2 regions of the Nicoliella sp. ESL1120 genome follow, and region 2 is predicted to be linked to the other one. Evidence: riboswitches for the same ligand, from Rfam matches in the RefSeq annotation. Region 2 holds a riboswitch; the other holds the start of a gene.

Region 1 (15,880 bases), on a different replicon from region 2:
AGAACAAATGGGAGTCAGCCTTTGTCGGGGATTGAATGGACCGAAGGCGCGAATTAAGTTAATCGTTGGGATTAGCAATGGACTTAAGGGGCAACGCCTCGCTCAGTACATGAGTACTGCAATCTCTTAAAATAACGGGGGGATTGAATGGGAATTGTTTTAAATAATTTAAAAGCAGCGTACCAACGCAATGCAATTGTAAATGTTTATCGCCTAGATGAAATTTTCTTTACTGGGTATGTATACATTTTGGATGAGGATAGCGAAGAGCTTGTCATGCGAACCTATGATGAATGGGGGATGCCTGATGGGATGGTCTATTTAAGCCTCGAGATGGTTTATGATGTGGAAGTTGAAGATAGTCCTGACCTACGGCACATGAAACGCCGCATTGAGCTTGCAAAACGGTATCATTTTAAAGAAATTGCTGAAACTAAGTTGATGCGACTGGATAAGCTAGCAAGTATTCGATTAGAAATATTAGGCCGCTCCTACGTTAATGGCCAAGTGGTAATGATTACCATTAGTAATTTAGAACGGGTTAACGATACTTATAATTGCGTTATTGATAAGATCGATTCTGAAGCGGTCTTGGTTACGGTAATCAATAAAACCGATTTTAGTGATCACGCTAAGCATACCTTCAAATTGAGCGACATTACAACGATTGAATTTCTGGGGAAAGAATTAACGATGTTGACCAAAAATAAAGCATTGTTGTTCGGCCCCTCGGTCAATACTGCAATGATCAACGGTAGTGATCCGCAAATCAATAGTGTCTATGCTGAATCTAAAGCAACTAACCATTTATATGAAATTGAATCGGTGGCTGACAATGGTTATTATTACATTGGCTACGTTGTGAATTACAATTCAGATTACGTCATTTTTAACTTAGTGACCATGAGTGGTCAATTTGGTGGATACGTCTTATTAAGAACTACCATGATTGCAAACATTTACTTAGATTCTGATTATTTACGATTGATCCAACACTTTAGTTTAGAAAACCATAACGCCAATACTTTTTTAGAGCCCGTTTTAAATGATGAACGTGAGTTTGATATGGGCAGCGATGTTTTAGAGTCACTGCTTGAACAGGCAATCAATTTAAATCAATTAGTACGGATCGCATCTGCTGGCGGGATGGGTAAATTAGGTTATCCACTTGATATTACACCGATCACGAAGCAAGTTCATTTTCAAGAAGTCGATGATAGTCGGGATGGATTGGAAGAACGAGAATCAATTCCGCTGAATCAAATTGGTGAATTAGCGTTCGATTATCTAGAAGCGTTTTTAACTGATGATGGATTGAAAAATAATCATCCAGAATAATAAAAAACCAGCCAACTGGCTGGTTTTTTATTATTCTTCTGAATCTTTTTGGTTGTTTTCAATGAAGTTTTCAATTAATTCTTTTTCTTCGTTGGTGGGTTGCTTTTCCATTGACTTGATATCGTGTAATCTTTCAACGCTGATATGTAGGTTGAAAGCTAATTGGGTATCTGGCCATGCGTTGCCCTTTTGAAAATCAATGATTTCCTTTGAAATGTTACTAATTCCGTTAGTCATAGTAAGCCTCCTGAAGTTATTTATTAATTATCATTATATTATAACAAACAATTGATTGAAAGGTTCACCGCTTAGTTTAAAAAATGAAAATTGGTAATTGCACCATGATGAGCCAAAAGGCCATGTAAGCAAAGTCGGTCCAGCGAACGTAGGTTTTTTCAACGTGGGTCCGTGGCGCATCTTCAACAAAACCATGTGAGATCATTGCTTGTGAAAGATCGCTAGACCAGTTAATGGCTGCTAAGATGGCTTTGAAATATAATTTCGGCGACCAGAGTTGCATCGTAACCCCGCGCATTAGACTGGCGTGGCGGATTGTTTGGACTTCGATGATGATTCTTGGTACCAAGTTGAATGCGGTCAATACTCCGTAGGCGAACTTGGATGGAAGTTTGAAGTTTTGTTCCAATGTGAATGCGAGGTCCTTAATGTTGCTAGTCATCGTAAAGGTAGCCCCGAGCCAGACGTAGGTGAATAACCGTGTAAACAGCACCCATCCGATAATGGCGCCATGGGTCCCGTAGATAACTTGTGACATTAAGAGTCCAAAGGCTGGAATGATCGGGTACAGGGTCAAATATGCGATCGACTTTAATTTAACCCGTTTGACCAGGAGGTAAATTAAACTGACTGCTAAGATACAAAGGTTCAATGGGACGCTTTGGATAAATGAAATTTCAACTCCGATGATGATGATCATGAATAATTTAATGGCTGTGTTCATAATAACGACTCCTTATAAGTAAGTTGTTGGTCTTTGAACTGAATGTGATAATCAAATAGCGTTTCCAAACCACTGAGTTGATGGCTAATGATGATGATGGTTTGGTTAAATTTTTGACTCGCATTTTTTAGCATTTCGACTACCGTTTCTAGAGACTTGATATCTAACCCCTTAAATGGTTCGTCCATTAATAAAATGTCAGTTCCCATGATCAACATCTCGACGATTTGCAACTTCTTTTTTTGCCCCTCGCTAAGTGTGTAAACGACTTGTTTTTCCCTGCCGTCGATCTGCAACGCCTTAAGCATGGCATCAATATCTTCTTTGGAGTAATTATGATGGACCGCGTTTTTAATCGAAAGCGATAGTTCTTCTTCAACCGTGATGTCGACGAATTGCATTTCAGCATCTTGAAAGACCAGCGCAACGTGGGAAAGGTATTTCTTCTTATGGATCTTTTGGATGTCTTTATCCTGATATGAAATCAAACCCTCATACTTAAAGAGCCGTGTTAAAGCTTTGAACAAGGTCGATTTACCGATTCCATTTTCACCTGTGATCAATGTGATTTGCTTTGCTGGAAATTTGAATTGGTCAGCCTTTAGCAATACGCCTTGGTTTTGCTTTAGTTCACAACTGTTTAAGATCAGATCGGCTGGTTCGTTATTATCGGGAATCGGGAAGTGGACGGCCGCTAACTCTTGATTATCAAATGGTACTAATAGTTTTTGGACCTCTGCATTACTTAACTGTTGAATTTGAAATTGGTTGGGTTTCAGGTAGAAGAACGTATCGACAATGTCGTCGTAACCAGAAAGGTCATGGTCCACTAAGATGATCGTTTTATTCTTTTGATCACGTAAGCGGGTCAATTGATATAGCAGATCACTTCGCGATTGACGATCTAGACTCGCAAATGGTTCGTCCAATAAAATAACGTCGGAATCCATTGCGATGATGATGGCTAAGGCGACCTTTTGTTTTTCACCACCGGATAGGGCGTTCAAGTCACGGTGCTTTAACTTAGTGATGTTCACGAATTCTAGTGCATCATCGATTCGTTGGGGGATGATTTTAGGATCTAACTGTCTATTCTCAAGTGCAAATTGGAGTTCATCATATACGTTCGTCATCGTAAACTGTTGATTGGGGTTTTGAAACATCATTGATACATATCCGCTGAAGTCAGTAGGGGCAATGTCTTTGATCTCCTTGTCACCAATTTTAATTTCACCAGTGTAATCACCATTGGCAAACTCAGGATATAAACCGGCAATTGACTTTAAAAGCGTCGATTTACCAGTTCCAGATGGTCCAGCGATCAAGCTAATTTTTTCGTTCGGAAAGGTTAGGTTCACGTCTTCTAATACTGGTTGTGAGCGATGCTGGTAGGTAAATGTAAAATGACTAACTGAAACGGTGGTCATGGTTAATTCCTCCTGGTAATTTAAAAATAAAGCACTTACAAGCTTGGCTTTATAAGTGCTTTAAATTCATTTAAATTTATGAAGCATTGAATCGTTAAAATGATTATGCAATGGCGTGGCTTCTGTTTAGGAGCTTCTTGATGGCCAATGGAATTGGGTCACTAAATACCCAGATTGAAATAAATCTAACGATGAATAAGAAGATCAACATTCCAAAACCGTATGCGTTGTATCCATTCTTGAACCAATCCCAAGTAAAAGTAATGATGGTAGTGAAGATACTACCTAACAATAATTGGAAGTGGCCGTACTTCTTGTAACCAGTAACTGCAAAACCTAATTCTGCTCCGGCACCTTGAATTAAACCTGAGACAACGTTCATAACTCCCCATTGGTCACCCAAGAACATTTCAACAACGGCTCCAGCAACTTCTGAGAAAATGGAAACACCAGGCATTCTGAAAATAGCCCCTGCTAATGGACCAGCAACGATCCAAAGACCAAGTGAAATATCGTTTGCTGCGGGAGCAAGACCAATTGGTGTTAAAACTAGTGTTAATGCGTTATAGATAAAACTAGTCAACCAGAAAATAACCCCACAGACAATTGCGATCAATGCAATTAAAATAATGTTTCTAAGACTCCATTTTTTAGACATGGAAAATCCTTCCCTTCAATAAATTAAACAATTATTTTAGATAGACAGAAAAAAGGGACCTCAAATACTGAGGTCCCTTTCGGAATATGTACACCATTGATAAAACGTTTCCCTCCACCAGTACGGACTGGATCAGGTTCAATGGGTATCATCTCAGCCAAAAAAGGCACCCCAAACATCTATCTATTTAATTAACTAGAACAGTATAACTTAATTTTTTCTTAAATGCAAGTTTGAATATTACAGGCATAAATCTTAAATAACACTTCGTTTACATTTATCAATAATCAATTGTTAATAAAGTGCTAAGGTGTTAACTTATTATTTAGGATATCGAAATCAGAGAAGGGTTGGTTAAATGGATCTTAAAAAGAATTTTAAAAAGATGGCAATTGTATTAACTGCTGTTGTCGGATTAGCATCAGCATCAGAAATTACTCCATTTTTAGATGTTGTTTCGACAAAAACAGTTAATGTCAGTGCTGATTATAATTATGATTATAACTATGACGATGGTGCATCAGGAATCACTACTAATAATATTGTTCCTGGAAACTATAAGATGAAGAATGCAGCGGCTGCAATTGCGATCGATGCTACGAACGGACAGGTCATCTATGCTAAAAACATTAATCAAAAAATGAAGGTGGCATCCACAGCCAAGTTAATGTCATTGTACCTGGTGGTCAGAAAAGCACAGGAGACGAATGGCTGGAATCAAGTCGTTGATACTTCTAATGCTGGCTTACGGAGCATGAGTTACAATAATAACGTTGGTGGTGGCTTTAAGCTGGTTGCTGGTCGTAAATATACCGTAAAGCAGCTCTATCAAGCAGCACTGATCCAATCATCAAATGCAGCTACGATTGCATTGGGACAATGGGTCGCTGGCTCAAACGGTCAGTTCGTGAATATGATGAATAAACAAGCAAGGGCATGGGGAATTTCTGCGACCTTTAATTCACCATCTGGACTTGAAAATAATGATTTAGTTCATTATGGTTATAAGTATTCTGGTGGAGCCACTGCTGGGAACATGGTAAGTGCAAAGGCGTTGGCAGTAATTGCGCAACACGTTTTAACTTATTATCCAAAGGTATTAAATGATGCTAGTAGGGGCACGGCCAAGGTTGCAGGGCAAAACCTATATAACTACAACAACCTACTTAAGGGGCGGACCTTCTATGATGCAAGTCTGCGCGTTGATGGTTTAAAGACCGGCTATACTCCAGCTGCAGGACTATGTTTTGTTGGAACTGGCCAACTACCAGGGAAGCACCGCTTGATTACGATTACTTTGAATGATCCTTATGAATTTAGTGATCAACGTGATTTGATGAAGTACATTTATAAAAATTCATCCATTTACAATTAATCGTCAAAAATCTGCAAAAATGATATAATAATCACAATTAAAATTAAACTCACGGTTAAGACGTGAGTTTTTTATTTTCGGGAGGTTGCAAAATGACTAAATTGATCTTGGCTGATCTTGATCGTGATTTTTTATCCGCAGATGGTGAAATTAACGCATCTCGATTGTCCAAACAGTTAATGAATTTGGCAAAGCAAAATCTACACCTGGGCTTTATGACGGAAGCTCCGTATGCCAAAATGATTCAGATTTTTCATGGGATAAAGGCTCCCTTAGCGTTTATCTGCGAAGGGGGTGCTGAGACCGTTTTGAATCGCGTGGTTCGTGATGAAACGGTGATCGATTATGAAATTTGGAAATCAGCCCTAAAGTGGTTTCAAGCGCAACGCGATTTTAATACCGCATACATTGTCCTTTCGGGGAAGATGAATGCCTACACCGATGCAAGCAAGGATAGTTCAGCCTACCAACGCTTTAATAAGACGTACCCATCTTTATACCAAATGAATGATCTAGAATTAGTGAGTGATTTAGTCTATCAAATTAGATTGGGGTTTGAGAACGGCGATATGCAAAGTTTAGCCCAAACCTTTAATAGTAATTTTAATGGTAAGTTAGTGGCTCATGCTAAGGGAAACGACCTTTGGATCACTTCATTCGATGCTTCATACCAAAACGCAATTGAGACGTTGAGTGATGAATTAGATATTGACCCGCGGGACGTGGCTTTGATCGATCAAAAACAATCGCATGCCCCCGTTGATGAGCTTTTTGAAACTGCAACTACTGAAAATGGTTATGATGCCATCGATCAATTTCTGAAATAATAATTGAATTTGTTATCTTCTTACTAAGCAGGTACAATAATGTAATGGTCAGTAATATTACTTTTATTTAAAGGAGCTTGTTTATGATATCAGCCTGGAATCTAATCGGGTTTGCCATCTGGATTATCATTGCAATTAGTTTAATTTCAATGGTTATTTCTATCCGTAGGCAAAAGCGACAGGCCTTATTGCATCAAGATGAAAAGCTAGTAAGCAGAAATAGAATCGTTTTATTTTTTCAAGGGCTTTTAATACTGGGGGCTGCCTTAGCGATGGTGATAATTACGCTAAGAGCTGATATTTCTAGTCATAATGTTTCTGTTTCTAGAAGTTACAAACCAATTGTATTAGATACGAATGGTCGTAAATCATACTATGTTAATGTTTATAATTCTAAAAATAAATCGGGTGGTCAATATTACACCTATTTAACGAAGGGTGAACATTATCAAGTTAGTAGCAATGATTCAACCATCATTAGTGGTGCTAACACCGTTTCATTGCCAACCGAAACCTATCGTTCCAGTGGAAGTCGGTTGAATGACTTAGATCGGAAATACCAGCGGGCTTGGATTGAAACCACTACCGCCAAATATAAGCCGAATTTATTAAATGGATTGGGATTACGGGCGGGCCAGCGTGCTAGTCGTTATGTCATTATCAGAGTCCCAAACCAATCATTTATTTATTATCATTAATAATCTAATGAAATTTGAAAAGCGGAATCGATCGTGAAATCGGTTCCGCTTTTTTTACATTGTATCTCGATATTTAGTATTAATTTTTAAGATTTGATGGCTTATCTGTTCGGCACTACGGTGGTTTTCATCATTGCCAACCATTGGAAAGACAGTGGTTAACCAGTGAATGCCCTCCGTTAAGGTACTGAAAATGAAAAAGCCGGCATCAATTTCACCACTAGCATTGATGGCTTGATCAGAATCAGCATCGATGTTGATGGCATTAATTTTTACTGCTCGTTCATTAGCATCCTTGAAAGCAGCTGGGGTGATGATTTTATGTTTTACCATTCCGTTAATTAATTCACTTTTGGTAGTTGCGAAGTTCAGCCGAGGAATCCGTGCTTCGATTAAAGCATCGGCGATTACGGGATCTTTTGGATAGTACTTTGAAAGGGCTACGAAATGTTGGTTAGCACCAATTACGTTCATTTGTGGTCCTAAAATAGTAACCACGCCAGCGTGCATTAGGGCAATTAATTGTTTAAAACGAATTGCAGGGGCACCATTGGAGAGAAACTGGCTGTTAGCTTTAAAGGTAGTTAGAAATTCACTAAGGTAATCAGCTTCTGTAAAGTCGTTTTCTACAATCGTGTCCCGCATCGTTTGACGAACCTCTTTATATACCGTTAGGGCGGATGATAATGGTCCTACGCCAAGGCCCAATTCAGCATCGCTAGCGACCGCGTTTAGCCAGTTGAGCAACGTTTGTTGATAATCGGCGGTGGTTGTGATTGGAGTCCCAGCAACTGGGTTGAGCAATAACTCCCATCTGAGGATTTCATTAGGTTCAAATGGTCCCGATTGGATGGCAGCATCGGGATCTTTTACGAACTGGGCGGTGAATTGATCTATATCAACTTGCGGATGGTCACGCTTAAGGATCATTTGATAGTAAACGATTTCAATTTCACGACGCATTAATTGACGGAATTGCTTAACCGAAAGCTTACCATTGATCTTATGCTTTGCGATGTTTTCTTTAGTCATAAAGTGAGCCTTGAAGTGATATTCGTTTGTCTCCTTAACGACGGCCTTAGGATAATACGTGACCCCTCGTCTGGAGCCTGCAAATATGTGAGGCTCATGTCCAGATGGCTTGTAAATAAAGGTGCCATCTTCATTTTGGATAAATTGTCCCCCACGATCTACGGTCAATTTAATCATTTCATCAAAGAAGCTCATTCCTAATCCCCTGATAATTACGTTTTGGGCATCATCGATTGGATAACTCTTTACATCACCAGGGTAGGTGGGGGCTTGGTAGTAAAGGTTATTTTGTTCAGCATAATCCCTTAATGATTCCTCCGTGGGCGTTAGCTGATTGACATTGGTATTGATCGTTAGGATTACATTATCAAACTGAAAAGTCTGCTCATCAGCATTGATGGACCAACCATTAGCGGCTTTATTAACATTTGTTACCGCCGTTTGATGGTATGTTACTGTAACCCCAGTGGGGAGGGATTTGACCAATGATTGGTAGAACCATTGGGCATAGACTCCCAGTAATACCCGAGGTGAGTATCCGTTGGGGGTCAACGATTGTGCTAATGGTAGTAGCTTTTTATCGTACCCATTTTCATTAATGAAGGCACTGGCTTTAGTTTGTGACCATTGGTATAGGTTTAGCGCATTATCGTCATCTTTAGCTGGCAGTGAGATATCTTCTGCGATTGTGTTCATGATTAGATTAGTCGATTGATCAACTCGCCAGACTTGGCCGCCAGGTAAAAACGGGTCAAATAGGTGGATCGATAATGAATCGATCTGACTATTATTAAAATTATGGATTAAATGTGATAGTGTGATTAACCCGCGCGGGCCACTACCAATAATTCCAATGTTCATTCTTATTCCTCCTATTGATTGATTTCTTTAGGATCATAAACGCCGATATCATCAACGAATAATTGTCCGCAGTAAGCTTGCCCATTAGTGGAATTCATCCCGTTTTTGGCATAGGCAAACGTTGCGGTAGCATTTGCATGCACTGCGATTCCCATTTCATCACCCAGATCCACGTTGAACCCAGATGGAACATCGATTGCGAGTGTTTTGGCATCACTATTATTGATGTTTTCGATGATTTGTTGATAGTTGCCACTAACTGGTCTTGAAAGGCCAATGCCAAATAGGGCGTCAATGATCACGGAGTAGGTATCCCAATTGATATCTTGACTAATAAATTCAACACCATATTTTTTGGCAAAGTCTAATTGTTGGATTCTTTCAATGGTGGCGTGTTTTTCGTTGCCAGCCAATAAGACCTCGACTCTTTTACCATGGTTTTTTAATAGGCGTGCGATTGCCAGACCGTCACCGCCGTTGTTACCAGATCCGGCAACGATTAAGACTTTATCTAGGGGCCATCTTAAACTATTGAGGTTTTCAACGCTTTTGAGTGCAGCCCGTTCCATTAGAACCAGGGATGGCACCCCGATATCACGCATTGTATATTGATCGAATGCTTTAGCATCACCAGCGGAAATTGTTTTCAAAGCGACACATCCTTTATTAATTATTATGTTATTAACATTATTAAACAAATTAAAAATTAAATAAAGAGACTCGTGTTATAATTTTACCAATAATAAAGTTTGAGAGGTTGGTTAAAATGAGTGAATATATTCCTGAAAACATGCGTGAAGTAAAGCATGCCCTAATCGATTTAGAAGATGCTGGTAAACAGGTCGACCCAGATGAATTTATTGCTAAAACGGTTGAAAATTTGTTTCAAATTTATTTAGACGAAGCAGAAGAGGGGCACTATGATACTGCTAGGCTCACGGCTCCTGATCGATTTCAAATTTTTGATTTAGCTAATCACGTTATTCACGAAGAAAAATCAGCTAGTGATAGCTTTGTAAATGATTTTAAAAACGATGCTGATAAGTTATTGATGCATTTAGGCGATGTTGCATACGATGTGGCAGCCCAATAAAAAACAGGCCAGCGAATTTTCGTTGGCCTGTTTTTTTGGATTATTGTAAAACTTTTAACTGAACGCTGGATTGATCAAGAATGTGTCCATTCATTGCGGATTGCATTTCATTGAGCCAAAATCCCTCGTTTAAGTTTAACTTAGTATCTAGCGCATACATAGTTAAGGTATATTCATGATCACAGTTGGGAGGGGTGGGGCCTAAATAGCGCTCGCTGATGATTGGATCCAGTGGCCCTGCTAATGGACCAGCAGTACTATTTTTACCGTGAGTGAGCGGAATTAGGTCCTCGTGGCTAGCGTTTTCGGGAATCGTCGTGGTATTAGGATCGATATTAGCAGCGACCCAGTGAATATAGGCAAACCCACAAACTGGAATCGAATCCCAATCGAGCATCACCAGTGATAAAGATTTAGTTCCATCGGGAACCCCACTGATTTCAATTGGAAAAGAAATAAATGGAACGTTTCCGATTTTTTGACTATTTTCTGCATGCTTTGTATACTTATTACCTAGATGGTTATTTTCTAGTGGAACGTTAATATTCATAAGTAAAGACTCCCTTCATTAATATTATTATACGATATTACTGATAAGTTAAATATTAAAGTCTTTCTTAACTATGGTGATAATTTATCATTTATCACTGTTTTAATTCGGCGTTTTATTATATAATAACCTCTAGACAGTACTTGATGTTACTGAAAATAAGCGTTACATAAGGTAGGTAATTAATTTTATGAACTTTTTTATGAACTCAAGCTTTAACGCTAAAAATTCAGGAATCGAACATGCTCAATTAAAAAGAGCGTTTCTTTTCCGTAAGAATAAAGAAGCTTACAAGCTAGTCTTTCGCGAATGGAACCCACTTCTTCATTTCCACTTGAACAACGTTGGGATTCATGATGATGAAATCTTAAACCTTTTTGATTTCTTCCAAGAAGCAGAAGATGTTAAGGAAAAGGCAGTTAGACCAGAAGACCTTGATTTTGGGGTTTCTGATTTAACTTACCAAAATGACGATGAACACAACCGAGTAATTGTTTTCAAAGACAAGTTAATCATTGCTCGTGTTAACTGCTTTGGTAAGGATATTACCGATGACAAGCGTGTTCAATCAGTAGAACTTTTTGATGGTTTTGCTAACTTGTACCGTGTTGATTTCTACGATTACCGTGGATTCAAGTCAATGGTTCAATGGTATACTCCAGATAACAAGATCGCTACTGAAACTTGGTACAGCGTTGATGGTCGTCCAGTTGTTGAAGACTACTACCGCTTAAATGCTCAAGGTAAGATGGACAAGTCTGGTTGGAAGACTATTGATCGCAAGGGAACTGTTCGTCAATACGACACGATTGATGGTGTTCTTCTTGAATTCTTAAACGCTAATAACCACAAATATCTTCGTAAAACTAAGCCAAATATCTTCATCATGGACCGTTCTGATCTATATGAAGAATTATTACCAGAATTACGTGAACCTGCATACACTGTATTGCACCTTCATAACTCACACGCTGGTGATGCTCAAAAGCCAAATACTTCTATCATGAACAACAACTACGAATACAGTTTAACTGATGCTAACAGATATGATGCCATCATTTCTGCTACCCATAAGCAAACTGAAGATGTTGAATACCGTTTTGCTCCTAAGGCTGCGATGTTCACGATTCCAGTTGGGGTTATTCCTGATAAGCACTTTGACGAACCACGGATTCCAATGAAGGATCGGAAGTTCGGTAGCGTTATTGCTACTGCTCGTATCGCTCCTGAAAAGCAATTGGATAAGGTGATTCGGGCTGCTGGGATCGCTCGTAAGACCGTTCCAGAAGTGACTGTTGACCTTTATGGATACATTGATCACTCCAATGATGATATTGCAATGAAGCGGATTAATGCTGCTATCAAGGATTACCACATGGAAGATGCTGTGCACATTCACAGTTACGTTAACAACGTTTCCATCGTTCAAAAGAACGCTCAAATCTACGGTTTAGCATCTGTCATGGAAGGTTTTAACTTGGCCATGATGGAAGCTCAATCCGAAGGTGATGTTGGTATTACTTACGATGTTAACTATGGTCCTAACGAATTAGTAGTGGACAAAGAAAATGGTTACATCGTTGATTATGGTGACTACAAGAAGATGGGGCAACACATGACCGACTTATTCACCAATCCTGATCAATTACAAAAGATGTCTGACAAGGCCTACGAACTTTCAAAGCGTTACTCAGAAACTAACGTTTGGAAGGCTTGGAAGGAATTATTAGATGACGCTGCTAAGAAGTGGAAGCACAAGATGGCAGTATGGAACCCTGATATTGAAAAGGGTCTCGAAAAACTAGATTAAGGAGCGGCTGAATAGATATGACTAAAACGTTTTTATTTGTAAACGAAAACATTTTTACATTCAATTCCGGAACTGAATTTTCCGCAATGAATCGTCAAAAATTATTTAAAAAGAACAAAAGAGACTCAAAGATTGTTACTCGTAATTACAATCAAGGTCTTCATCAAGAAATTGAAAAGTATGGTTTGGGTAATGACGACATTTTAAACATGTACGATTACTTCCAAAAAGTTACTGATGTTCCTCACAAGCATGCTTTCTTACGTTATTCAGACATGGTTGATAAAAATGAATACAAGATCGATGGTGTTGATAACAACAAATCATACGTTGAACAAAAGGGTAAGGTTGTTGCACAAGTAAACATCTTCCCACTTACTGTTGGTGAAATTGGAACGGTTGATTTCTACGACCGTTTCGGTAACACTAGTAGTCGTGATGTCTGGGATGGACGTGGTTTCCGTTCTAAGACTCAATACCTTCATCCAGATGGTCAAGTAGGTCATGAAATCCTATTTGATTACGAAGGTAATCCAGTAATGGAAATTACTCACATGAACATCAATGGTCAAGTTCACCCAACCATGTTCAAGTTATTGAACTACAAGGGTAAGAACCACCGTTTCAATACTGAAGATGACCTATTCGAATTCTTCTTAAATGAAATTGCTGACCCAGAAAAGACGGTTCTAATTAACGACCGTCCTACTTTAACTGAAGTTGTTGCACGGATTAAGAATGTTGCTGGTAAGTACCAATTCTTACACAACGAACAAACAACTGATGCTAACTTAGCTGGTAGCGCAAAGGGTAAGTTATACCCAATCCTTGAAACGTTATTCCACAATCACTTAGGTGACTACAATGGTTTAATTGTTTCTACTCCACAACAACGTGATGACTTAAGTCGTCTTTTCCCAGAAATTAAGACTTACGCAATCTTCGATACTGCATTATTTGCTGAAAAAGAAGCTGAAATTCGGAAGTCACTCGAAGATGACCGTGATAACAACGTTGTTTATGTTGGTCGGATCTTCCATGACAAGCATATCGATCAATTAATTCAAATTGTTAGTTTTGCTAAGAACCGTGTTCCAAACATCCACTTAGATGTTGTCGGTTACTTTGAATCAGAAGAATATCGTCAAGAATTATTGAACTTAGTTAAGAAGTTAGGTCTTGAAACTAACGTTGACTTCAAGGGTTACCTTGTTGGCGAAGATAAAGAAAAGGTACTAAGTGCCGCCAAAGTAATTATCCAAACTTCATTCGGTGAAGGTTTGAGTATGTCATTGGTAAACGGACTTGAATACGGATTAGCTGAAGTTGCTTACGATGTTAACTACGGTCCTAGAAATATCATTGACAACGACGTTAATGGTTACCTAATTCCTGCAGGAAACGTTCGTGAAGCTGCTGGTAAGATCGATGAAATTTTACTAGACAGTAAACTATTCAAGAAGTTAAGCAACGGTTCATTAGTTAAGGCTAAGGAATTCAGTTCTGAAAACGTTAATAAGCAATGGGATCAAGTTACTAAATAATTTGACCTAAGCAAATAAAAAAACTGTGAATTTTTCAATTCACAGTTTTTTTTATTTAGTAAAGTTTAAAACGTAATATCCTTGCCCATCAGATGTAATTGTATAGTTATTATAACCAGCTTGAATCCAACTAGATTGGGTTGCTTTCGCCCAATTGGTGGCATCGGAAACTGAGCTGAATTGACGTGGTGCACTAAAACCTCCATTATTCTGCGGAGCAGGGTTATTTTGGCTTTTTCTATCATTAGCTGGGTGGTTATTAGCGTTAGTTCCCTTATTAGAACTCTTATTAGTACTATTACTATGCGTAGTTTTACTGCTGGAGCTAGCGCTATTTTTACTGGATGAACTAGCACTGGTACTGCTAGCACTAACCATTGATGACGATGATTGTCCAGCTTGGTTATTATCGTTAGCGGTCAAAAACTTAATCCCAACTACTAGCATTCCAATTACGATTACTAATCCTAAAATCCAGGGCCAGACCTTGAAATTTTTAGGATCTTGATTGGGTTGTTTTTGACTCCCATTAAAGTCGTAGCGTTTGACTCGCGATTGCGGTTCTTGCTTACTCAAATATATCCCTCCATAAGTTAATGCTAATCTAGCATTAACTTATATTATAACAAAAAACCGCGACAATGCCTATTTTTGACATTGCTGCGGTTTTTTAATATTTAATTAGTAGGGTCAAAGAATTGATATAAATCTTGTTTGGTGATGGATTGTTTTTCCGTCCCTCGAATATCATATTCAATCTGGCCTTGATTTAAAACGATTAGTCGATTGCCATACTTAATTGCATCATCTAAATGGTGGGTGATCATTAAGCAGGTAAGTTTTTGTTCTTGAACGGTGCGATTAGTCAATTCCATTAATTCTTGGGAAGTGTTAGGGTCCAATGCAGCCGTATGTTCATCTAATAGCAAGATTTCAGGTTTTTTAATGGTGGCCATTAAAAAGCTGAGCGTTTGTCTTTGACCTCCTGAAAGATTACCAGTAGGGGTGTTTAAGCGGTCGCTAAGGTGATTATGCAACTGACTTGTTATTTGTTGATATTTGCCCATTTGACGCCGTAAATGGCGGGGGGTTAATAAACGTTTTTGTCCACGCTTTTCAGCAAGTAACAGGTTTTCAGCCACCGTCATTCGTGGGGCGGTCCCTAGCTTTGGATCCTGGAAAACACGGCTTAGAAATTGGGTCCGTTTAGCAACTGACGTTTTAGTGATATTCTTGCCATTCAATAATAGTTGTCCAGAAGTAATCGGTAAATTACCACCAATGGCATTGAAGAATGTTGATTTTCCAGCCCCGTTCGATCCTAGGATAGTAATAAAATCACCTGGATAGATATCTAAACTAACGTGGTCTAAAATGTTTAATGGTTTCCCACCGTTTGGGTGGACGGTTTTAACAACGTCTTTTAATTGAAAAATTGGTTTATTCATTGCGTTCGAACCCCCGTTTCAAAGTGTGCATTAAATTGAACTTGTCCTTGAATGCTGGCAAACTCATGCATAGTGCTAAGATAATTGATGAAATTAAGTTCAAGTCGTTGGCATTGAAACCAAGTTGTAGAACGATTAGTAAAACGAATCGGTAGAGGATACTACCAAGCGTAACGGCAACGAGTCGTTGATTCATAGTTAGGTTGCCAAAGACGACTTCGCCAATGATTATGGATGCTAATGCGACAACGATAATTC
Region 2 (15,880 bases):
CGTAAAGCAGTTAATTACCACCTCCATCTTTATTTTTGGTGGTAGTATCATGGGAACGTTCCTATTACTTCATTTTTCAAGTGCTTCTTTTACCAAGTTAGTACCATTCTTCATCTTATTTGCTGCACTTACGATGATATGGCCAAAGAAAAAGGGAGCAGAGCTTCAGAAACGTGAAGTTGGTAAATTAGGACAGATCCTATACTCAGTTGCCATCTTTTTAACGGGAGCCTATGTTGGTTATTTTGGGGCCGCTTCTGGAATTATCGTTAATGCAATCTTATCAAAAATCACTAATGAGAAATACGCTGTTTACAACGCGATTAGAAACGTTTCATCATTCTTCGGTAATTTGGTTGCCATGATTATTTATGCATTTCAATCCCATGTTTACTGGATTTTAGTGTTACCACTGGGATCTGGATTGTTGATCGGTAGTTACATTGGCCCTAAGATAGTACGGATCATCCCTGAAAAGGTAATCAAATGGATCGTGGCCATCTTAGCATTCGGCCTTGCAATCCAATTATTTATTCAAGCATATTAAAATAAAAAGCGTCTTACCTAATGGTAGGGCGCTTTTGTGTGTCGTAATCAAAAATTGTAAATTATAATTGATGGATTTTCATTCGCGTGTCGATTTCATTATCATTGATCGTTGCTAGTTGGTTATATAATTCAACGAAAAATGATGCTGGTTGGTTAGGGTATTTTTCCCCCGCAATTTCACCAGCGATACTAAAGGTAGCAGTTGCTCGAACTAACGATTTAAGATCATTTTCAACTGCAATCGCAGTAGCTAAGATCCCATCTAGCATGTCACCAGAACCAACGTTTGTTTGAAAATATGGATGGCCGTTATCGACTGAGTAGGTTGTATTGCCATCTGTAACGATATCTCTTTCTCCAGATAAAACGACCCAACAATCGTATTTTTGAGCCACTTTTTGGGCAATTGACGCAACATCTGCATCGCCATTTCCAGCATCGATCCCATTTGCAGTCCAGTTAACGTTTGCAAGATAGGCGATTTCACCAGCATTACCACGGATCACATTGAACTTGACTTCCTTAGCAGCACGGAAAAAATTATCCTGGCGTAGTTCAGTTGCACCAATGGCAACTGGATCGATCACAACGGGAATTCCACGTTTATTTGCGACCTTCCCACTTGCGATTACATTTTTCAACGTATCTTCATTAGTGGATCCCATGTTGAAAACAGCTGCTGATGCAATGTTAGTTAGGGCAGCTGCCTCGCGTTCATCAGTGAACATGATGGGTGAGCCTCCGTAAAAATTGATTGCATCCGCTACGTGTTGGGGGGTCACCATGTTGGCAACGTTTAAAATCACTGGATTAAGCTTATGAATTGATTCAATCGTTAACATTATGCTTCTCCTTTCAATACCTGAATCGTATGGGCAACGTCTTTACTTTGCATAATATCAGAAATAACGGCAACGCCACTAACGGAATGCTTTAGAACTGATGCTACATTATTTTCATGGATTCCACCAATGGCAACAATGGGCTTCAATGTCGCTTGGTTCATCTGAAATAGGCCATCTAAACCAATCGGTTCCTTAGCATTATCCTTACTGTGAGTTGAAAAGACTGGGCCGACACCTAAGTAATCAACGCCCGTTAAGTCACCGCTAGCAACTAATTCATCAATATTATGAACTGATAGACCAACAATCATCCCATTTGCTTCAGCTACGACGTCTTGAATTGGTGTGTCACTTTGGCCAACGTGAATTCCATCAGCATCAATTTGGCGCGCTAACTCAAAATCATCATCCACAATTAATGGAATCGAGTACTTGCTAGTAATCTGACGAACTTGTTTTCCTAATGCTAAGCGATCATCACCGCTCAAAGATCCATGGTCTTTTTCACGGTATTGGAACATAGTAATTCCATTTTGACAAGCCAGCGTTAATTGCTCAATAAATTTATCCTTATCTCCATCAATGTTTTGGGTACCACCAATAAAGTAGACCTTCAACATATCCGTATTAAATTTTAACATCTGTTCCTTCAGCTCCCCAATGATTTAGTGGTCCGTGTCCTTGACCAACATGAATTTCATGTTGCAAGATCTCATTCATGTAGGCTTTAGCACACTTAATTGCTTTTTCAACATGACAACCCTTGGCAAGTTCTGCCACCATTACTGATGAAAGGGTATCACCAGTACCGTGCTTGCGCTTAGAGTCAACATGTTTACCAGTCATCCAAAAATCGGTGCCATCGGCCAATAGTACATAATCAGCGTTCTCGGGACCATCGCTATGGCCACCCTTAATAACGACATTCCTAGCGCCCAATCTTTGAATTTCTCGAGCAGCATCTTTAATTGCCTCTTTACCTTCGATCTTATGTTTAACGATCGTTTCAGCTTCAGGCATATTAGGCGTAATAATGTCAGCTAACGGGATGAGATCTGAAATCACAGTATCGATCGCATCATCGCTCAGTAGTTTCGCACCACCTTTAGCAACCATAACTGGGTCCACCACTAAGCTGCCGAACGAGTATTTCTTAATATTTTTAGCAACGCATGCAACGTGTTTAGAGTCAAATAGCGCCCCAGTCTTAGCCGCCTTAATCACAAAATCATCAGCGATTGAAGCAAACTGAGCATCCACCATCTCGAGGGGAAGGGGATATACCTTTTGAACATCCAATGTATTTTGAGCGGTTACTCCGACCACCACGCTAGTGCTAAACACATGACATTCCTGCATGGTTTTAATATCAGCCATCATCCCAGCACCGCCACCAGAATCAGTTCCAGCAATCGTTAATGTTTCAGGAAATTCTTTCATTACTTATATTCCTCCTTAGCAGCTTCTAGAGATTCCTTAAATTGCCAGTCTTGTTGATAAAACGCCTGTTCCCAGAACTGCCATTCTAGTTCACAACTCTTTAAGAAATATTGACTTGCTTCTGCTAGTTCTTCATTAGAAGCATGTTCAGCAAATCGATCAACAAATTCAAACACAGTATCACTCATGGTCTTATCGTTTTCCTTACTAGCATAGAACATAATCCAATCATAATAGGGATTATCCTTAGTAGCATACCCTTCACTAACCAAGTGATCAGCGATTTCTGAATAGGTCCAAGGACATGGTTGAAAAGCGGCTAAAATATTCAGTAACGAACCCGTTTCTCCTGCCCGATGCATATGTGATTCATATAAATATGCCTTAGGCGATGGGGTAGCGTGTTGTTGACTTTCATATGTGACCCCCGCAATGTCACAGAAAATATGATGGGGATGAATTTCACTATTTAAGATAAAACTAATTTGACCATTAAAGAAATTCATTAATTCACGGTCATTACATTTAGCAATCGCATTACCATAAATTTTAATGAATTCACTAAGGTATTGATAATCTTGTTGAACATAGAATTTCAATGCCTTGGCAGGGACCTCACCATTAGCAATCCCCTTGATGAAGGGATGTTCGAAAATTACCTTTAGAATTGGTTGTGCTTGTTGTTTCAATTGATCTGAAAACATGTTGAATCCTCCTAATTAATAACCATCCTGGGAAATAAAAAAAGCTTCCTGAGCAATTCAGAAAGCGCCTATTAATCGTTTTTATTTCGACTTCAGCCACGTTCCTACGCTAGTATTATCTAGAATCAGGTTCAATGGGTATTATCTCAGCCATACGGCACCCCAGTGGACAGTTAGATTATTTAATTACAAAACTAATATACCATATCTACTATTTAGTGTCTATTCACAAACACATAATGGAGTTAAGATTGACATTCTTTAATGGTTAGATTAGAATTCAATTAAAATAATATTAAGTAGGTGATCATTTGACTTATAAAATTGCATTAGCCCAAGCATATTCCGATATTGACCAAAATGTTAATCAAGTTAAATTTAATGACTTTGTTAATCAAGCTGCGGAACACGGCGCTGAATTAGTTGTCTTTCCAGAAATGTTCATGAGCACCATATCACCAACGGCTGGATTGGATGAAATTAATCAACATTCTGAAGCCCTGGATGGCCCATTTGTAACCAATGCAAGACAAACAGCGATGACAAAGCATGTCTGGATCATATTCGGGATGCGTGAAACTAATGATGATAATAATGATAAACGGGTCTATAACACGATCGTTGTCATCAATGATAAGGGTAACATTGTTAGCACCTATCATAAAACGCATCTCTACGATGCATTTGGGACTAAGGAGTCTGATCAGATTAAGCCTGGTAATAAATTATTTGAACCGATTGATACGCCATTCGGTAAAATTGGCTTATTTGTTTGTTATGAGCTTCGGTTCCCAGAAGTAGCGCGTTATGAAGCAATTCATGGCGCTGATATTATTATCATTCCAACAGCTTGGGTTAGCGGGCCACTAAAAGAATATCACTGGAGTTCCTTATTGAAAGCTCGTGCAATTGAAAACACGACCTTCATTGTGGGATGCGATAAACCCGATAGTGACAACCGAGTTGGATTGAGTCAAGTAGTCGATCCAATGGGAATCGTCGCTGCCCAAGCAGGAACTAACGAAACCATCTTGTATGCTGATATTGATTTAGATGTGATTAAGAAGGTGCGCCAAAAATTACCATCTGCTGCACAACGGATGCCAGAACTATATGATTAGAATAAATTATCCAATAATAAAAACGGTAGCTCCATTTCACTATGGAACTACCGTTTTTTTATTATTGATTGTTATTTGAGAATGCACCAATAACTCCTAATACCACTAAGATGATTGCTCCCCAGAAAAACACTTTCAACATCCAGATGATAGCTGCAAATAATAGGATCCACCAAAGCCAACTACTGAAAAACTTCCATACTAACCAGAGCATCAAAATCGTTATTAATAATACGATAATCACTTCACACCATCCCTTTAAATTAGTCAATTCATTTTAGCACATGAGCAATTTAAATCAACAATCATGTAATAACTTAATTTTAAATTGTGAATCAATTCACTAAGTGTAGAATAAGTAATCTACTATTATTTTGAATGGTTTTCTATATCACTATTAGATAGTAACCGTGATATACAAGCCAATTTGGATGATTTATTGTCTGTTACTGAGACGCGCTCAGTGATTGACTTCGCCTTTATAGCTATATAATCATACGAAGTTGTTCAATTAAACTGAATAATAATTTACAAATAAAATAAGCATCTGATCAATTTTCTTTTGACCAGGTGCTTATTTTATTTTTTCAGCTGATTAAGAATATTTAACACATCAGCTTTATTTACTAGCCGATGTGATTTATAATTATAAAACATCGGTTGATTCGTTTCGATTTGGTCTAAATCATCTTGATTGCTAGTTGATTGAGCAACATCACATGCATCCGCAATTCCGTTAATATCAGGATAACCAAGTTCATCCATGAGGCTACCCAATACTACATCAGGTGATTCGTGCTTTAGTGCTTCAACATACTTTTGCTTATCCACATAGTTCACCTTCCTTAATTAATATTAGCCTAATTTTAACACAGTTGATTCAAAGGGCTTTAAAATAATCACTAAGATAAATTAATTAAATTAGTATTAGATTTTAATTAGATGTTTAATATGGTATGATATTAAAATATATAAAATAAGGAGTTAATATATGATTAAAAACGCAAACGCAATTAAAGAGGGGACTTTAAACGTCCTAAATGGTGTCAGCATCGCAGTAGTGGTTACCCTAATGCCTGCAGCGCTGTTAAATGAAATTCTTAATTACGCTCAACGCTTTTTTCCGAGTTTATCGATTATCAATTCATTAGTTTCATTTGCAATGGTCCTGCTACCAGCCATTTCTGGATTATGTGTCGCAATGTATTTTAAAATGAAGCCACTAGAAAGTGCATCGTTAGCATTAGTTGGAGCGATGGGAGCTGGTAACTGGATGATTAGTCCAGTAGGGGGATTCTCTGTAAAGGGAACTGGTGATGTAATCAACATTATGCTCACCATTGCAATTGGGGTGATTATAATTAAGTTAATTAGTCCATGGCTCGGAAGTTACAACGTCTTATTATTACCAACTTTATTAATTATTATTGCTGGTGGTATTGGTCTATTGACCCTCAAACCAGTGCGAATGATTACAAAATTAATTGGTGATCTAGCATTATATGCAACTGAACTGCAGCCAATTATAATGGGAACTGTAATTGGAATTATCTTTGCAATCCTAATCTTAAGTCCCATTTCTTCAGTAGGAGTTGCTACCGCAATATCACTAAATGGTATTGCGTCAGGATCTGCAAATATTGGAATCACTGCTGCCGCAATTGCACTAGCGATTTATGGTAGTAAAGTTAATTCATTTGGTACCAGTATTGCACACTTTATCGGAACTCCTAAGATTCAAATGGCTAATGTTTTAAAAAAGCCCAAAGTATTATTGCCATTGGCCATTAATGCTGGAATCGCTGGTGGAATTAGTGCATTTTTTGAAATTAAGGGAACGCCCTTAAGTGCTGGATTTGGTTCAGCTGGATTGGTAGGCCCAATTAACGCCCTTAAAGGCGGTGCTGAAATTATGATCATTATTATTACATTCTTGATCGTACCAATTGTTATTGGTTACCTGAGTAAGTATATCTTTATGACAAAAATCCATTACATGTCTGCTGATGATTTTTATTTAAATTATAAATAATGAAAAAAATTCCAACTGAATCAGTTGGAATTTTTTTGTTAAAAGCAAGTTAGGGAATTGAGAATTAATGATATTTGCATTTACTTTACATAACATTTATTATCTGAAGTTGTATTTAATAGGAAAATGTCAATTCTAAATGCAACAACTTAATATCTTATTAATGGTTAAATTTATAATTCAAATTTTCCATTTTAAAAATAAGCATGTTAATGATATCATTTCTAGTATAATCGTCTTATAATTAACATAATTTATAAACAAGAAGGTGCTAATAAATGCATATTAATTTTCCTAAACTATCTAAGGATAATCCAACAATTGGCGAAAATAGTAAAATTAAGGATACTCAGTTCGGTCAATGGATTGAAATTGGTGAAAGTAACTTAATTGATAACTGTACATTTGGTGACTATGATTACACTGGTCAATATTGTTTTATGCAAAACACAGATCTAGGTAAGTTTAATAGTATTGCCGCAATGGTAAGAATCGGCCCTACTAATCATCCTTATGATCGTGCCGCTCAGCACATCTTTTCTTATAACGGTGGTGCCTATGGATTTGAGCCTAAGGATCAAGAATACCTAACTAAGCGTAAGGCAATCCGAACTAAGATTGGTAATGATGTTTGGATTGGGCACGGTGTATTGATTCAAAGCGGATTAACCGTTGGTGATGGTGCTGTAATCGGTGCTGGTGCAGTCGTGACCCATGATGTTGAACCATACACAATTGTTGGTGGGGTTCCTGGTAAGAAAATTAAGGATCGATTCCCTGATGAAATCAAGACTGACTTAGCAAAAATCGCCTGGTGGGATTGGTCGCGAGAAAAATTAGAAAAATACTACTTGGACTTTAGATTACCGATTGATGAATTTGTTGCTAAACATATTAATGATTAATAGGATTTAGTGAACTTGTTACTATCGTCCCCTTTAACATATTAAAAAGCAGAGCCCCTGGCCCTGCTTTTTATATTAATATAACAATTCCAAAGATAACAACTGCCACCGTCATCGCAATTGCCATTAACCGATGATCTCGTCGGCTGTCTGGATCATGGTTAATGAAAATCAGCAACCACGTTAAAATGGCTAATGAAAGTAAGATTAGGAATGCTTGGGTTTGACTATTCATACTAATCAACGATCCGCTTGCCTAAAATATTTAGGCTCCGTTGCTTACCATCCATTACGGCAACGTTAGGCATGTGGCCCCAGTCTTCATAACCATTCTTATGGAATAAATGGAGGCTTGGATCATTATGAGCAAAGATAAATGCAACGATATTTTTCACACCCAGGCGGGCAGCGATTTTTTCAGCGTGGTTCACAGCAGCGTTTCCGATGCCCTTGTGTTGAAATTGATTATCAATATAAATGCTGATTTCAACCGTTTCTTCATATGCGGGACGACCATAGAAACTGCTTAAGCTGAGCCAACCAGCCCTGTCATCGTCGTAATTAATTATTAATAACGGACGGTGGTTAGGATCATGTTGTCTGAACCAATCAACACGATCAGCCACTGACACTGGTTCGAGATCTGCGGTTGCCATTCTGCCTGGAATTGATTCGTTATATACATCCACAATGTATGGCAAATCTGATTTAGTAGCGGCGTTAAATTCAATATCGATATTTTCATCATCTAAGTTCATGTTATAAATCCTTCCATTGGCTTAATATCTTATATTATAGTTAAAAACCGCCAATAATGCACCCTTTTTGATTAATTATTAGATTTAATTTTGATATCTCCATCAACTGAATCAAGCCGATAAGGTTTATTAGAAAATGTATCTTGCAAACCCTTATCAATTGAGATGTCACCATCGCTTGCGTGAGCACTAATTTTAGCATTGTCTGTACGATCAACCACCCCATCAATATCGCCATCCTCGGTTTTAATGCTTAGGGAGCTTTGAACGTCCTGGTGGTCGAATGTAACATCACCATCAGCGCTGCTAACCTTTAAGTCGTTCCACTTATTTTGACCTAAAGTAACATCACCATCAGTGCTGCCGACTTCACTAATCCCGTTTTTAGTAGTGTTATTGTTCAACTTGATATCCCCATCCGTTGAACTAACCTTTAGAGTGTTGAACTGGTTGGAAGTCAGCTTAATGTCACCATCAGTAGTTTCAATGCTACTGTTGCCACTAAAATGACTGTTCTTAACGTTAATATCGCCATCTGCAGAATCAATGTTAATTCCCTCGGCGCTAACTTTATTCAAGGTGACATCACTAATGTCAGTCAATGATAACTTATTTGTGATCTTAATATTATCCATCACTAAATCAGAATTTGCATTTGCCTGCTGGTAACTGCTTAATGCCTTATCCTTAGGGATGATAATCGTAATTTTAGCGTTATACTGGGGCGTGGTCCAACCCATAATGTTAAAACCGCCCTTTTCCTTATTATTACCGCTAATTACTAACTCGCCGTTTTGGACCGCATAGTTAGTGTGATACCCGTTGGCATCCGCGCCACTGACTTGATAGCTATCCCCCTGCTTGATAGTGACGTGTGCCTTTTCAGTAACCCGAATGCGATCAAAGGCGGCTAATTTCTTGGTAGATGCTTTACCGTATGATTTTTCACTGACTGAAAAGAATTCATTATGTAAATTGTGCCAGTTGAACCCAACTCGTGAAAGCCCAAATACTGAAATCACGATGCCAAAAAGTAGCAATATTAATCCTGTAATCGTAAATTTTTTCATCATTAACCCCTCTTCTGCTTTTCTGCATCGTTTCTTTTAATCGTCTTATGAGCAAGCCAAGTGCTGAACCTTTTGATCCCCCACCAATCAACAAGATGCTGACTGTAAAAAAGGTCAACAGATAGGTAAGTGCCCAGAAAAATACCGCAAAGAACGTAACGATTCCGGCAAAGATGATTACAGCTAGCCCACGATCGCAATTATTATTAACCAAATCGATGGTGTTGAACTACCCTTTGTTTCCCTCCTGGTAGCCATCCGACTATCAGTATCGGTATTGACATAGTCATCTGCTAAATAGTTTTGGTAGTAATCAATACTATCGACCAAATCAGACTCATCTAACCGACCCAGGAGTTTTCTTAACTTTTCAATATATCTATTCAATTTCATCACTTCCTATTAATTCATTAATTCCCTTTTTAAAATCAATCCATTCAGATCGAATCATTTTTAAATGTTCAATCCCTAAATCGGTGATTTTATAATAGCGACGATTCCGTCCCTTATAAGGCTGATCATAAGTTGTTACCAATCCATCTTTATTTAAACCCCTCATTACTGGATACATCGTCAAGTTGGAAACCGTTATTGACTTTTGAACCCGTTTCGTAAGCTCATAGCCATATAAATCATCCTGGTTAAGGAGGCCCAACACACAACCATCGAGCAAATCAGTACTAATTTTAATCGCCATGTTATCGCCCCTCTAATATTATATGGTATATGATGAATAGTATTATTTTTCAAACCCAAATGGATAAAAAAATGTATTTATGAGTCAAATGGTGGTATTGTAGTTATAATTTAAATTAGAAGCATTATTTAAAAAGATTTAAATTAAAAAGGGAAGTGATTAACTTGTTGAATAAAATCGGGAATCAAATTGTTAAGCAGCGCCTTGTTCACACGCTATTAAATATTTCAACTGGAATCGAAATTGAGAGAATGCGTTGTGATGAGAGTGGCAATATGAAGCTGACCACCCACCCGAGTGGCGCGGGGAGTCCGTTTAAAAATCCCTGGATTACCAAGGATTACCTTGAATCGATGACTGAAATTGTGACGCCCCCCGCCAACCTTAATGACACCTTACAATTTGACGGAGCATTGACGAACGTATTAAGAAAAGTTCTCCCCACGGGTGAGCTACTATGGCCGCTTTCAATGCCCGCTATTTTACCAAAGCAAAAGGATAAATCACTACTAGCGATTGAACCACCAGAAAAGCAAGCCTACTTTGAAAGCATTTGTGAACGGTATGGAATTACTCGTGGTGCACCTTGTGGAGTGCATATTAACTTAAGCATTAGTGATGAGGTGATGAATAGTATCGTTGATGACGGGGATGCCAATATTATAACGGTCCGTAATCATGTTTATCCGCGAATTGCACAGGGGTTTATTAAATACCGCTGGCTACTGACCTATTTATTTGGTGCCAGCCCTGTTGCTCAAGCGAACTACTTTGATCAAAATAATGGTCCAAGTCATCCGATTCGGAGCATTCGACAGAGTCACTTTGGATTTATTGATTCATTCGATGTTGACTATTCAAGTGTTGATAACTACGTTGATCGCATTATGGAAGCATTTCGGTCCGGAAAAATTGCTGGGGTATCCGAATTTCACGGTTCCGTGCGTTTTCGTGGTGGCAAGCAGCTTCCCGATTTAAAAACAAACGGTGTGAAGTACTTAGAGTTAAGAATGTTCGATCTTGACCCCACCGTGGATGTTGCAATCAAAGATACCACGTTGCGGTTTATTCGACTTCTGGTTGCCTACTTCTTGATGACCGATGGTGAAACGTTGAATGGTGATATTATCAAGCAACTTGACCATGCTGACCAGATGAATGAACGAGTGTCAATGGAAAAGCCAGATCAAGTTTGTGAATATGTTGATGATGCGCGTCAACTGATTAGTCGTTTGCGTAAGTTTACCAACCAGCTAGTCCTTGGTCCTGAATACTTAGAGGTTCTCGATGCTGTAACTGCAAAAATCGAAGATCCAACCTTGACGCTCAGTGGCCGATTAATGAATGAGATTAAGGATAATTCACTCCTCGAATACGGATTAAAGCAGGCCCAGCGTTTCCAAAAAGATGCGCTAGCTGGACATTTTAGTTATGATGGGTTTAAGCAAAACGATGGCAACATTTCAGCAGCTGAATTAAGACAAGGTTTATTCAATGGTTCTTGGTTACCACAGAAATAGATTCTAAAATATCATTTAAAATTTCTTAATTTTGCGACAAACCATTCATTTATCGTGATATTATAGTAAGCAAATTTTATCAATGGGAGTATCTACTATGAATCAAAATCATGAACCAGAAACCCGTGAACAATTGCACCGAAATTATCGGCATTCGATTTCAGCCGACAATTCAGATGGTAATGATGAAGTCCATACCCGTCAACGTAATCCGCGAAATGCTAAGAAACGAAAACATCACTATGGAAGATGGATCACTGCAATTATTGCCGTGTTGATAGTCATTGGCATCTTTAACGTTGGCCATCAAATTAATGAACTCAGCAATACACAACGAAAGACCGATACCACATTGGATAAGGTGATCAAAAAGCAGGGAGAACAAATTGCGGAACAAAAAGTCCCAACGGAGGTCAAACCTCAGGTGATCAAGATTATTCAAACCACTCCGTTAAGCGAACTTCAAAAAGCTGCTAATGACCAAGCGTTGTTTAATCAGATTGCTACCAATAATCAAATTCCGCAACAATATATTCAAGCTGCACAGTCAGAATGGTTCAATGCAAATAATCAAGAACTACGTGACAAGATTGCAAATGGGAACCTGTTGGCTGCCTATAATGATTTTAAAAATGAAGATAGTACTAGTAACGCCAGTTCTAACTAAAAAAATCCTAAACCATAATTCTATGGTTTAGGATTTTTTGATTATTTTTGATTTTTAAGATCGTTTACTTCTTGTTCTAATTTTGCCACTTTTTGCTGTAAATCGTCGTGATTATCCCTACTGTGATGTTTATCAATGATAATTAAAGTGGCGCAAATGATTGCGACAATTGTAATTATTACTCCCCACATACTAAAGCCTCCCAATCTATTTAATAGTCTTATTTTAGTATATATTAAAATGAAAGAAAAGAAACAGGATGTTTAGGGATGCTATTAATTCCCCTGCTCCACCCATTATTTTGAAATAATCGAGTCGTGATTACTCCTTAGAATATCTTGAATCGTCTTGTCCAGTTGATTCAAGAGCTGCTTAATTTCACGGAGAGCATTGATTTCATCGTTCAAACCACCGCTAAATTGAGCAATCAGATCATTACTCAGTTGCTGATTATCCTTCGCATCGTTGAATAATTTACTAATTTTACGGTAGGCAACCACCAGGTCGCGGTTACTTTTGAATAACGCAGAATCAATTTTGTCCACCCTATCAATTGCTTTACTATCAATATCTAATGACATTAATCGATTCCTGGCAAAACTATAAAAACTAGTAAATTGATTAGAATCGAAGCTATCGATAAAATTCTGGGTATATTTCTCAATTTCAACTAAATTATGGTTTTGTTCAAAATAGCGGTTAATGACCTTCACCCTTCTTCCATAATCGAGTGAAACATTCTTAATGTGATAAAGGTCATTCAACAATGAATTTAACATCTGGTAATGCTCAATGAATAATGAATTATTTAGGCTATCTAGCCGTTCAGTTTTGATCTGCATCCGCGTAATGATTACCGTACCGATAACGGCAACAATCGAGCCAAGGTAACTCCCGATAAAAGTTAACCAGATATCTGGAGAGGTTTCCTTCGGGAAAATCATGTGTAAAATTAACAGTGGTCCAACAATAAAAATGCCGAAAATGAAAATATATATTAGTGTATCTAAGATGATTCTCTTTATTTTTGGGTTCATAATTTACCTCCTACTAAAATTATACAAGAAAAAAGCGACTAACGTTTACGTTAGTCGCTTTTTTAAGATTGGGCTAGCTGGGTTCGAACCAGCGCATCACGGGATCAAAACCCGTTGCCTTACCACTTGGCTATAGCCCAATAATATGAGTTGTGATGGATATGAACCACCATCTCCTGAATAAAGAGTCCAGGGCTTTACAATTAAGCTAACAACTCGAGGGCGGTATGTGGGAATCGAACCCACGCGTGTCGGATCCACAAACCGATGTGTTAACCACTTCACCAATACCGCCAAGACTTCATCATTACAGGGATAGTAGGAATTGAACCCACATCAACGGTTTTGGAGACCGGTATTCTACCTTTGAACTATATCCCTATAACTATGGAGGGGAGTGGATTCGAACCACCGAACCCGAAGGAGCGGATTTACAGTCCGCCGCGTTTAGCCAGACTTCGCTACCCCTCCGAAATCTGTTTGATATAAATATCAAAACAACAATTAATATGATACCTAATTCTCATTAATTAGTCAACCTTTTTTGTTTTATATATTATATAGTTAAAGTAAAAACAAACAAATTACTTGTATGTATCCAGATAATCTATTTATCTGGAGTTTATCCCTATCTAGTTAGCCTTAAATTATTTGCACTAGTTACCAAATACCCTAAGGATGTTTTATAAACTACCTTTCCATTTCGATTCTTTAGTTGCTTCAAAATTTTATATTTTTTATTCGCTTTCAATTTCTTACTATTTTTTAAATTAATCGTCTTTCCACTAGCATTACTATAAAGTTTGACTGCCTTTAAGTGTTTAATTTTAAAATACTTAATGGCTTTACTTTTTTTATTTTTCTTAACATTATTAATTTCTGATTTTTTTAGATTAGTGTTTTGACTATTTATGTCTGTTTTCTTTTTTGAATCATTATCAATCGATTGTGAATTATTAATCGCATTATTAACACTTCCTAAGTTATTATCTTTTTGGAAGTGATCTTCATTGTATTTTGAAGCATTTGATTGATCATTTTTGTTTGCGGATGAATTGATTATTCTATGACTAGTTTGATATCCAGTGTTACTGTCGCTTTGAATATTATTTAAAAAATAATTTGGGGTCAAAGGTGTCGATGCACTACTCTGTGAGCTATTTAGCACTGATGGTTTGGCAACACTACTCGATGCATTGGATTCTGCTACTGAGGATTCAGCCGCACTAATCGATGCAATCGATTCCGCTACTGAGGATTCAGCTGCACTGCTTGATGCAATTGATTCTGCCACTGATGATTCAGCCGCACTACTCGATGCAATTGGTTCTGCTACTGAGGATTCAGCTGCACTACTCGATGCAATTGGTTCTGATACTGAGGACTCAACTGCACTACTCGATGCAATTGGTCCTGATACTGAGGATTCAGCTGCACTACTCGATGCAATTGGTTCTGATACTGAGGACTCAACTGCACTACTTGATGCAATTGGTTCTGCCACTGATGATTCAGTCGCACTACTCGATGCAATTGATTCTGCCACTGATGATTCAGCCGCACTACTCGATACAATTGGTTCTGCCACTGACGATTCAGCAGCACTACTTGATGCAATCGGTTCTGCAACTGAGGACTCAACTGCACTACTCGATGCAATTGGTCCTGCTACTGAAGATTCAGCCACACTACTTGATGAGCTTGGTGCAGATGCTGATGACTCAGCCACTGTTGATTCAGATGTAGCTTCATTATTTTCATTTTCAACTAACCGCGTTCCAGAAAGTTGAGTATTATTTAAATGAACTTGCAATTCATTCCCCATAATAATATCAAAGCTAAACAATCCATTTTTATTCGTTCCTAACAAATTACCATTAAAAAATGAAATATTGGTATTTTCAGATTCTAGGTTCACTCTAAATTGAAGCATCCCAAAATTGAGCTGATGCCCATTTAAGTCGATTAATAATTCACGCCCTGGAATTCTAATTCGATTAGTCTTAGTAGATACATCATAGCCGTCTTTTCCAAGCTGATTTAAGTTAAGTTCGCTAAGATCGATATCGTTTGACAACTTAATCTGTTTTAGAGAACCGTTGTTCATTGCAGTCGCAAAATCTTTAGCGTTTCCAATCGAATTATCAATTTGAGTGTTTGCAGAATCAGCATTAGCAGTTTGGTTTGAATTGATCGAATATCCACAAGTAGTTGCAAAAGCTAATGCTACAGTAAATACCACCCAGCGCTTCTTTACCTTTCGTAATTTCTTTTTTTCATTTATATTTTTATTAAACATATTGTTTAACACCTCCGTTAATATATATATTCGTAATTTACCTAATTTTATTTTTTTATTTTTGAGAATAAGGCTAAATATAGTAATCATTTTTATAAAATATGATAATATAAAAACAAGTTGAACTATGATATGTCTACATAACTTAAATACAATACGAAAGGATTTTTAATTTGAATTCAAATCAAACCGCTTTAAATAAAATTAGATCACTCAGCGAAAGTGCTCAAAAAAAC

What was found. Region 2 has a riboswitch for thiamine pyrophosphate ahead of tenA (thiaminase II). Riboswitches for the same ligand answer to the same signal wherever they lie in the genome.
Region 1: another riboswitch for thiamine pyrophosphate. It lies ahead of ACSYTE_RS02625 (ECF transporter S component); the one in region 2 lies ahead of tenA (thiaminase II).

The regions. Positions count from the first base shown of each region.
Region 1 is NZ_CP196383.1:656,358-672,237, forward strand. It holds gene ACSYTE_RS02600 (asparaginase) at 1-130, shown strand, start outside; gene ACSYTE_RS02605 (hypothetical protein) at 148-1,338, shown strand; gene ACSYTE_RS02610 (LBP_cg2779 family protein) at 1,369-1,575, opposite strand; gene ACSYTE_RS02615 (energy-coupling factor transporter transmembrane component T family protein) at 1,652-2,299, opposite strand; gene ACSYTE_RS02620 (ABC transporter ATP-binding protein) at 2,296-3,726, opposite strand; gene ACSYTE_RS02625 (ECF transporter S component) at 3,830-4,384, opposite strand; TPP riboswitch at 4,477-4,568, opposite strand; gene ACSYTE_RS02630 (D-alanyl-D-alanine carboxypeptidase family protein) at 4,743-5,759, shown strand; gene ACSYTE_RS02635 (HAD family hydrolase) at 5,852-6,586, shown strand; gene ACSYTE_RS02640 (LVIS_2131 family protein) at 6,670-7,284, shown strand; gene ACSYTE_RS02645 (FAD/NAD(P)-binding protein) at 7,339-9,177, opposite strand; gene ACSYTE_RS02650 (NAD(P)H-hydrate epimerase) at 9,189-9,827, opposite strand; gene ACSYTE_RS02655 (hypothetical protein) at 9,944-10,270, shown strand; gene ACSYTE_RS02660 (YbhB/YbcL family Raf kinase inhibitor-like protein) at 10,311-10,820, opposite strand; gene ACSYTE_RS02665 (glycosyltransferase) at 11,011-12,630, shown strand; gene ACSYTE_RS02670 (glycosyltransferase) at 12,648-14,174, shown strand; gene ACSYTE_RS02675 (hypothetical protein) at 14,226-14,750, opposite strand; gene ACSYTE_RS02680 (ABC transporter ATP-binding protein) at 14,852-15,622, opposite strand; gene ACSYTE_RS02685 (ABC transporter permease) at 15,615-15,880, opposite strand, start outside.
Region 2 is NZ_CP196384.1:104,998-120,877, forward strand. It holds gene ACSYTE_RS07360 (sulfite exporter TauE/SafE family protein) at 1-547, shown strand, start outside; gene thiM (hydroxyethylthiazole kinase) at 609-1,391, opposite strand; gene thiE (thiamine phosphate synthase) at 1,391-2,035, opposite strand; gene thiD (bifunctional hydroxymethylpyrimidine kinase/phosphomethylpyrimidine kinase) at 2,022-2,834, opposite strand; gene tenA (thiaminase II) at 2,834-3,538, opposite strand; TPP riboswitch at 3,622-3,713, opposite strand; gene ACSYTE_RS07385 (carbon-nitrogen hydrolase family protein) at 3,850-4,659, shown strand; gene ACSYTE_RS07390 (hypothetical protein) at 4,721-4,903, opposite strand; gene ACSYTE_RS07395 (hypothetical protein) at 5,239-5,490, opposite strand; gene ACSYTE_RS07400 (PTS sugar transporter subunit IIC) at 5,651-6,691, shown strand; gene ACSYTE_RS07405 (DapH/DapD/GlmU-related protein) at 6,970-7,596, shown strand; gene ACSYTE_RS07410 (hypothetical protein) at 7,667-7,840, opposite strand; gene ACSYTE_RS07415 (GNAT family N-acetyltransferase) at 7,833-8,354, opposite strand; gene ACSYTE_RS07420 (DUF4097 family beta strand repeat-containing protein) at 8,426-9,424, opposite strand; gene ACSYTE_RS07425 (hypothetical protein) at 9,608-9,811, opposite strand; gene ACSYTE_RS07430 (PadR family transcriptional regulator) at 9,804-10,121, opposite strand; gene ACSYTE_RS07435 (glutamate--cysteine ligase) at 10,286-11,641, shown strand; gene ACSYTE_RS07440 (hypothetical protein) at 11,739-12,308, shown strand; gene ACSYTE_RS07445 (coiled-coil domain-containing protein) at 12,350-12,499, opposite strand; gene ACSYTE_RS07450 (hypothetical protein) at 12,605-13,345, opposite strand; tRNA gene ACSYTE_RS07455 (tRNA-Gln) at 13,414-13,485, opposite strand; tRNA gene ACSYTE_RS07460 (tRNA-Lys) at 13,492-13,563, opposite strand; tRNA gene ACSYTE_RS07465 (tRNA-His) at 13,567-13,639, opposite strand; tRNA gene ACSYTE_RS07470 (tRNA-Trp) at 13,656-13,726, opposite strand; tRNA gene ACSYTE_RS07475 (tRNA-Tyr) at 13,734-13,816, opposite strand; gene ACSYTE_RS07480 (hypothetical protein) at 13,974-15,644, opposite strand; gene ACSYTE_RS07485 (hypothetical protein) at 15,818-15,880, shown strand, end outside.